2 regions of the Rhodopseudomonas sp. BAL398 genome follow, and region 1 is predicted to be linked to the other one. Evidence: predicted binding sites of a transcription regulator. Region 1 holds the regulator's gene; the other holds the start of a gene.
The links. The regulator LexA, encoded in region 1, represses DNA repair genes until DNA is damaged. The targets are predictions, from matches to a motif close to TGTTCNNNNTGTGTTCNG.
Positions count from the first base shown of each region.

Region 1 (4,420 bases):
TCGTTGGGGATGCGCGACCGCCTCACCATCAGCGCGCGGCGCCTTGCGCAAAGTGCGGCATCGACATAAGCCGGACACCGCGTTACCGCGCCCCACACCATCGTCCCGCAGGCGCGCGAATCCAAACCGGAGACTGACATGGCCCTGATGCCGGTTGCCGACGCCCTGTCGGCGGTGCTCGACGGCGCGCTGCCGCTGCCCGAGGAAAGCGTCGCGCTCGACACCGCGCATCGCCGGGTTCTGGCGCGCGATCTTGCCGCCCTGCGGACCCAGCCGCCACAGCCGATGTCGGCGATGGACGGCTATGCGGTGCGGGCGGCGGATGTCGCCACCGCCGGCGCCAGGCTGCGGGTGATCGGCGAGGTCGCGGCCGGCCGGCCGGCCGATGTGGCACTGCGTGACGGCGAGGCGCTGCGGATCTTCACGGGCGGGGTGATCCCCGCCGGCGCCGACACGGTGGTGATCCAGGAAGACACGCTGCGCGACGGCGACATCGTCACCATCACCGAAGCGGCGCAGCCCGGCCGGCATATCCGCCCGGCCGGAATCGATTTTGAGACGGGCCAGGTGCTGCTGCGCCGCGGAACCAGGCTCAGCGACCGTGATCTATCGCTGGCCGCCGGGATGAACCATCCGATGCTGCCGGTGCATCGGCGCCCATTGGTGGCGATGCTCGCCACCGGCGACGAATTGGTGATGCCGGGCACCGAGCCGGGTCCTGGACAGATCGTCTATTCCAACGGCTATGCGCTGCGGGCATTGGCGCGTGATGAGGGCGCCGAGATCACCGATCTCGGCATCGCCGCCGATACGATGGAGGCCACCACCTCGGCGATCCGGCGGGCACGCGATGCCGGCGCCGATCTGTTGGTCACCACCGGCGGCGCCTCGGCCGGCGACCACGACATGGTCAAACGCGCGCTGGAGGCCGAAGGCGTCGATCTGGCATTCTGGAAGATCGCAATGCGGCCGGGCAAACCGATGATGCATGGCCGGCGCGGGGCGATGGCGGTGATCGGCCTGCCCGGCAATCCGGTGTCGTCCTATGTCTGCGCCTTCCTGTTCATGGTGCCGCTGATCCGGGCGCTGGCGGGACGCCACGAGGTGCACCACGTACCCCAGCCGGCCAAGCTTGGCGGCGACCTTCCCGCCAATGACCAGCGCCAGGACTATGTCCGCGCCCGGCTCGAGATCGACCCGGACGGACAATTGCTGGCGACGCCGGTGCAACGCCAGGATTCCTCGCTGCTGGGCAAGCTCGCCGCGGCGCAGGCCCTGGTGATCCGTTCACCATTCGCCCCGGCGGCCAGCGCCGGTTCGGCCTGTACCATCCTGAAGCTCCCCTTGTAGCAAAAGCTCAAATTGTTACCGGCAAATTATGGGGTTGCAGAACACATATGGAACATATAGTGTTCGTTCATGATTTGTTTCTGGCCGTGCGGTTCTGGCAATCTGCATTTGGGGGCTCTTGTGGCGCCTTGCGGAACATGCGGCGACAGACTGGGGATTGGTCGAGATGCTCACGCGCAAACAATATGAATTGCTGCGATTCATCAACGAGCGGCTGAAGGAAGCCGGCGTCCCCCCCTCGTTCGACGAGATGAAGGATGCGCTGGATTTACGCTCCAAATCCGGCATTCACCGGCTGATCACCGCGCTGGAAGAGCGCGGCTTCATCCGCCGGCTGCCCAATCGCGCCCGCGCCATCGAAGTCATCAAGTTGCCGGAGATGGGCATCAATCCCGGCGGCAACGGCCGTCGCGGCTTCACTCCGAGCGTAATCGAAGGCAATCTGGGCAAGGTTCGCCCCGCCAGCTCCAACCCCGCCGAGGATGATTCCAGCCGCAACGTCTCGGTGCCGGTGATGGGCCGGATCGCCGCCGGCACGCCGATCGAGGCGTTGCAGACCCGCAGCCACACCATCAGCGTGCCGCCCGACATGCTCGGCGCCGGCGAGCACTACGCGCTGGAAGTGCGCGGCGATTCGATGGTCGATGCCGGCATCCTCGACGGCGACATGGCGCTGATCCAGCGCCATGAGAGTGCCGAGACCGGCGACATCGTGGTGGCGCTGATCGACGAGGAGGAAGCCACGCTGAAGCGGTTCCGCCGACGCGGCGCCTCGATCGCGCTGGAGCCAGCCAACGCCTCCTACGAAGTTCGGATCCTGCCGCCGAACCGGGTGCGGATTCAGGGCAAGCTGGTCGGGCTGTATCGTAAATACTGAGGCTGTTCGCGCTCAGTCGGTGTCGCGCTGATCGGTTGGCGCGGGCGTTGCGTCGACCGGCGCCGCGCCCCGCGACGAAGTGCTGATCCGGGCCGTCGTGGCGTTCGGATCGGCCGGCGCCCAGGGCCGATCGGTGCCGCGCGGGCGGACCGCGTCGATTGCCCATCCATCGCCCCCATCGCGGCCGCGCCGCAAGGCCAGCGCGCCGCCGCGGCGCCATTGCTCCGGACCGATCAGCCGCGCCGCGCAATCGTCCGGCGCAGGCAGCGCGCTGACGATCACGGCCGCGCGCGTGCAATCATCGTCCAGCGCCTCCGGGCGCTTCGCCAGCGCCACCAGCGCGCCGTCCGCCAGCGCCGTGACGCAGCCGTCGGCGTCGCAGGATACGTCTTGCGTCAGCGACCCATCGCCGCCCTGGCGCGAATCGCCATCCGCCGCCAGCCATTCCTTGAGCAGGAAGGCGTCGTTGCCGCTCTGCATCAGCCGTAGCCGGCCGTCGGCGCCCCGTACCGCGACTTGCCGGCCGTCATCCGACACCCGCATCGCAGGCTGCGGCTTCAGCAGCGCCCAGCCCGCCGCCACGGCGATCGCCAGCGCACCGGCAAAGCGCAGCGGCGTGCGCAACAGGGCGAGCGCAATCATCCCGATGGTGGCGAGCAGGAGCGCTCCGGTGCCGAACGCCGCGACCCGGCCGATCGCGCCGGGCAGTGCCGCGACCCATTGCGCCACCACGATCATCCAGTCGATGCCGATTTCCATCAGCCGCCAGAACACGCCGTCGAAGCCGAACGGCATCGCCACCAGCCCCAGCAGGCCCGCCGGCATCACCAGGGCCGAGACCACGGGCATTGCCGCCAGATTGGCCAGCACCCCATAGGGGGTGGCGCGGTGGAAGTGAAACGCCGCATAGGGCGTGGTGGCCAGGCCCGCGACCAGCGACGCCAGCGCCAGCATGGCGATCTCGCGGCCGCCCCACAGCGCCGCGCGCGCGGTCGCCGAGTGGTCGGGCGCGGCCAACAGCGCCGGCATCCCAATCTGGACCAGCGCCACCAGCCCCAACGTGGCGGCGAACGACATCTGGAAGCTCGGATGCACCAGGGCTTCCGGCGCGATCAGCAGCACCACTAACGCGGCCACCGCCAGCGTCCGGAAGGTGATGGCGCGGCGATCGACCATCACGGCGATCAGCACCACGGCGGTCATCAAAAACGAGCGCTGCGTCGCCACCTCGGCGCCGGACAGCAGCAGATAGAACGCCGCGGCCGCCAGCGCCGCCGCGGCAGCCGCTTTCTTGATCGGAAACGTCACCGTCAGCGCCGGGATCAGCGCCAGCAGCGCGCGCACCACGAAGAACACCACGCCGGCCACCACCGCCATGTGATAGCCCGAGATCGACAGCACATGGCCGAGCCCGGAGATGAACATCGCGTCGTTGACCGGCGTCGAGATCGCGTCGCGCCGCCCGGTCAGCAAGGCGGTGGCGATCGCGCGCGTGTCGCCGTCCAGCGTCAATCGGATCCTGGCATCGATGGCGTCGCGCAGATTCTGCATCAGGGCGGCGTAGCGCAGCCGCCAGCCGCCATCGCCCGGCGGGTCGCGTGGTGTGATGGCGCCCATCACGAAGCCGGACGCCGCGATGCCCTGGAAATACAGGTCGCGGCCGAAATCGTAGCCGCCCGGTCGCAACGGCGCCAGCGGCGGCTGCAGCCGGGCCTTCAAGGCGACGAAGCTGCCGACCGCGGGCGCGGCTCCCTTCTTCACCGACAGCCGCACCCGTTCGAGTTTGATCGGCCGGCGCGGGCTGTCCATGGTCGCGACCCGCAGCACGAAGCGATCGCTGCGCGTGCGATCCTCACGGGTCTCGACATAGCCCTGCAGCGAAACCGAATAGAGTGGCCTCGACAGCACCTGATGGGCGATCCAGGCGGCCTTGAGGCAGGCGGTGGCAAAGCCGGCGGCGAGCGCCGCGATCAGCACCGCAAGCGGAAAGATCCGCTGCCGGCGCAGCAGCACCGCCGCCGTACCAAAGGCCGCCGCAGTCAGTGCGGCGACCCAGGCGATCGGTTCGTGGTCGGCGGCAAAATACACCGCGATGCCGGCGCCGAACGCGACCGGCACCCATGGCAATAGCCGCCCTGCCCCGGCCTCGGCCCGCACCCAGTTGCTCAGCCGCGCCAGCGCCGGCCACGCAGT
Region 1 is NZ_CP133111.1:1,315,741-1,320,160, forward strand. Features, by position in the region: gene glp (gephyrin-like molybdotransferase Glp) at 139-1,350, shown strand; gene lexA (transcriptional repressor LexA) at 1,517-2,227, shown strand; gene RBJ75_RS06285 (ComEC/Rec2 family competence protein) at 2,240-4,420, opposite strand, start outside.

Region 2 (4,420 bases), 190 kb from region 1:
GCCAGGGATTGCCATTTGGCTCGCCTGTGTCTCACAACCGACGCCGCGGTCCTGCGCGTCAACGGGGCGCCGCCGCGCCGCCGCTTCTGAGCAATTTGGATAGAGCATGAGCCGGTTCTGGAGCAGCTTGACGCGCGACCTGAAGCCTTATGTGCCGGGCGAACAGCCCCGCATGGCGGATCTGGTCAAGCTCAACACCAATGAAAATCCACTCGGTCCCTCGCCGCGCGTGCTGGACGCGATTCGCGGCGAAGCCAGCGACGCGCTGCGGCTATATCCGGACCCGCAGGCCGCCGCGCTGCGGGCCGCCTTGGCGACCTATCACCGGGTCCGCCCCGAACAAGTCTTCGTCGGCAACGGCTCCGACGAGGTGCTGGCCCACGCCTTCGCCGCGCTGCTCAAGCATGACGCGCCGTTGCTGTTTCCGGATATCACCTACAGTTTCTACCCGGTCTATTGCCGGCTGTTCGGCATCGCCTACGAGACCGTGCCGCTCGACCCGGCGATGCGGATCCGCATCGCCGATTATCGCCGCCCGGCCGGCGCGCTGATCATGCCCAATCCGAATGCGCCGACCGGGGTGGCGCTGTCGCGGGCCGAGATCGTCACCCTGCTCGACGACCATCCTGACGCACCGGTGGTGATCGACGAGGCCTATGTGGATTTCGGCGCCGAAACCGCGATTCCGCTGGTCGCCTCGCATCCGAACCTTCTGGTGGTGCAAACCATGTCGAAGTCGCGGGCGCTGGCCGGACTGCGGATCGGCTACGCGATCGGCGACGCCGCGCTGATCGAGGCGCTCAACCGGGTCAAGGACAGCTTCAATTCCTATCCGCTGGGCCGCCCCGCCCAGGCCGGCGCCATCGCCTCGCTTGAGGACGAAGCCTATTTCCAGCACAGCCGCGCTTGCGTCATCGACGGCCGCGAGCGGCTCAACCGCGGGCTCGCGCAGCTGGGCTTCGATGTGCTGCCGTCGGCGGCGAATTTCGTGTTCGCGCGACATCCGGCGCATCAAGGCGCGGCATTGGCGGCCGCGTTGCGGCAACGCGCGGTGATCGTCCGCCATTTCCCCGCGCCCCGCATCGCCGACTATCTGCGGATCACGGTGGGCACCGACCAGCAAACCGACCGGCTGCTATCGGCCTTGACCCAGATTTTGAGCGGCGCGCCTGGATCGAGCTGAAATCAATCGCCGGCCCATCGCTGATGCGGGCACCTTCATCGCCCCGCGCTTCGTGCCTGAGCTGAATGTTGTTCGGCGGACAGCGCCGTGGGCGTCAAATACCAGGCAGGAAAATGCGCAACCATTGCACAATTTATTGACCGTGTGAGCCTGCTGTCCTATCCTCGCCTCGCCGGAGAGCCGTCATGGTGAGTTTGGATGCGAAACTAACCAATTGTAAAATATGCATTTATCCCGGAGATCACCACCCGCCTCACTTTCATCTACGGGGACCGAATTCGAACGCCCTAATCGACATGGTGACCTTGGAAGTCGTGATCGGCAGAGCTTCGCGACAGGACCTGGACGAGGCCCGCGCCTGGGCCAGCCAGCCTGAGCACCTGGCGTTGCTGATGAGCGAATGGAGACGGCTCAATGAGCGAGACTGAGATCATCGACAGCGGCATCGAACTACCATTGCTCGGAAGCATCGAAGCCCTTCCGGATTTTTCGCTGCGGGTGACGTGGGCCGCAGGCAGTCGCAGCGGCGTCACTGAGATCGTCGACCTGCGCCCGGCGCTGGGCAGCTTCAAGATCTACAAGCCGCTGCGCGGCAATCCGCCATTGTTTTCCACCGTCCGCCTCGCCGACGACGGCAATGCCGTGAGCTGGGATGGCAAGGATCTGGAGATGTCGGCCGAGATGCTCCTGTCCTGGGCCGAACAGGCGATGCGCCCGCAGGATTTCGCCGCCTTCCTGAAGCGCAACGGCTTGACCCAGGAGGCGGCAGCGGCGCTGCTCGGCCGCAGCCGCCGCCAAATCGCCAACTACCTGGCAGCCGGCCCGATCCCGCGCATCGTCGCGCTGGCCTGCTACGGCTTCGAGGCGCGCCAGCGCGACCGGGAGATCGCCCGTACATTGCAAGACGCCGCCGCCTCGTTCAGCGACCCGACCGGCAACGACAAGCGCGCCGCGTGAACCGCAAGGCCGCCTCGCGACCGTCTCGCTGATGCCAGCGTGAAATGCGCCGCCAAATCCGCGCCGACTTGACAGCGATGGCTACGTCAGAACAAATGGCGAACACACTCCGTCGAGTCATTGCCTATGGCCAAAGCCACCCTCTCCTTCGTCTGCCAGAATTGCGGCGCGGCGTTCAATCGCTGGCAGGGCAAGTGCGAATCCTGCGGCGAGTGGAACACGCTGGTCGAGGAGGATGCCGGCGGCGCCTCAATTCCGGCCTCGATCCGCTCCAAGCGGCGCGGTCGGCTGTTCAAGCTGGAGAGCCTGACCGGCCAAAGTGTCGACGCGCCCCGCACCCCGTCGGGCATGGCCGAGCTCGACCGCGTCACCGGCGGCGGCTTTGTCCGCGGTTCGGTGCTGCTGGTCGGCGGCGATCCCGGCATCGGCAAGTCAACGCTGCTCACCCAGGCTACCAGCCTGATGGCCAAGGCCGGGCATCGCGCGGTTTATATTTCGGGTGAAGAAGCCGTGGCCCAAGTCCGGCTGCGCGCCGAGCGGCTCGGCCTCGCCGACGCGCCGGTCCAGCTCGCCGCTGAGACATCGGTCGAAGATATCATCGCAACCCTTTCGGAAGGTGCGGTACCGCGGCTGATCGTGATCGACTCGATCCAGACCATGTGGACCGACACGGTGGAATCCGCCCCCGGCACGGTGACGCAAGTCCGCGCCTCGGCGCAGGCGCTGATCCGCTTTGCCAAGAAATCCGGCGCCACCATCATCCTGGTCGGCCATGTCACCAAGGACGGCCAGATCGCCGGGCCCCGCGTGGTCGAGCACATGGTCGACGCGGTGCTGAGCTTCGAGGGCGAAGGCTCGCAGCAATTCCGGATTCTGCGCGCGGCCAAGAACCGGTTCGGGCCGACCGACGAGATCGGCGTGTTCGAAATGACCGGGCTCGGCCTGCGCGAGGTGCTCAACCCGTCGGAACTGTTCCTGTCGGAGCGCGATCTCGGCAGTCCCGGCACCGCGGTGTTCGCCGGGCTCGAGGGCACCCGCCCGGTGCTGGTGGAATTGCAGGCGCTGGTGGTGCCGACCACGCTGGGCACGCCGCGGCGCGCCGTTGTGGGCTGGGATTCCTCGCGACTGTCGATGGTGCTGGCAGTGCTGGAGGCCCATTGCGGCGTGAAACTGTCCGGCTACGACGTCTATTTCAACGTCGCCGGCGGGTTGCGCATCAACGAGCCGGCCGCAGATCTCGCCGCTGCCGCCGCCCTGGTGTCGTCGCTGGCCAATGCGCCGCTGCCAACCGACGCGGTGTATTTCGGCGAGATCTCGCTGTCGGGCGCGGTGCGGCCGGTGGCGCAGACCGCGGCGCGTCTGAAGGAAGCCGCCAAGCTCGGTTTCGCCCGCGCGGTACTGCCGGAATCAGCCCGCGGCGATTCCGGCGGCGACGCCGGAATGACGCTCGGCACCGTCGCCGGCCTGTCCAGCCTGGTTGCCGATATCGCCGCCCGCGGCACCGCGCGGCCGAGCCGCGACACCGGCAAGGACACCGCCAAGGTCGACGCGGCGGAGAAAAATGCCACACCGGCGCGATTCCGGCGCGACAATCACTGAACCGGGGTGACGCTGGCGCGCACCGCCGCTATACAACGCTCGCAGCTGGCACGCGGCCTGCAACACTGACCTTTAACCGACCCGAGCGATGCTATTGCGATGGGTCCGTTAGTGGTTTTCCAGCCTTGCGGGACGTGCCATATCACCGTCACTTGTGCCGGCACCCACCACGCCGATTCGCGCCCTGACTGACCGAGCGGACCTGAGCAGCCGATGCCGATTACGATTCTCGATTTCGTTGTGCTCGCGGTGATGTTGGTGTCGGGCCTGCTGGCGATGGTCCGCGGCTTCATGCGCGAGGTGCTGTCGATCGCCGCCTGGGGCGCCGCCGCGCTGGTCACGCTCTACGCCTTCCAGCGGCTGCTGCCGACCGCCAAGACCTATTTCAACAACGACACCGTCGCCGCCGCCGTGGTGATCGCCGGCGTGTTCATCGGCACGCTGATCGTGGTGTCGATCGTCACGGTGCGGATCTCCGACATGATCCTGGATTCGCGGATCGGCGCGCTCGACCGCACCCTCGGTTTCCTGTTCGGCCTCGCGCGTGGGTTGTTGATCGTGGTCGTGGCCTATCAGTTTTTCATCTGGCTGGTTCCCGACAAGCAGCGCCCGGACTGGGTGACCGCCGCGAAGTCGCGCACCGTGCTGGAAGGCACCGGACAATGGCTGATGGCACTCTTG
Region 2 is NZ_CP133111.1:1,509,351-1,513,770, forward strand. Features, by position in the region: gene hisC (histidinol-phosphate transaminase) at 107-1,183, shown strand; gene RBJ75_RS29465 (DUF4160 domain-containing protein) at 1,369-1,611, shown strand; gene RBJ75_RS07225 (hypothetical protein) at 1,598-2,140, shown strand; gene radA (DNA repair protein RadA) at 2,267-3,739, shown strand; gene RBJ75_RS07235 (CvpA family protein) at 3,953-4,420, shown strand, end outside.
Region 2: the regulator LexA is predicted to act here: its motif matches at 2,228-2,245, upstream of radA (DNA repair protein RadA).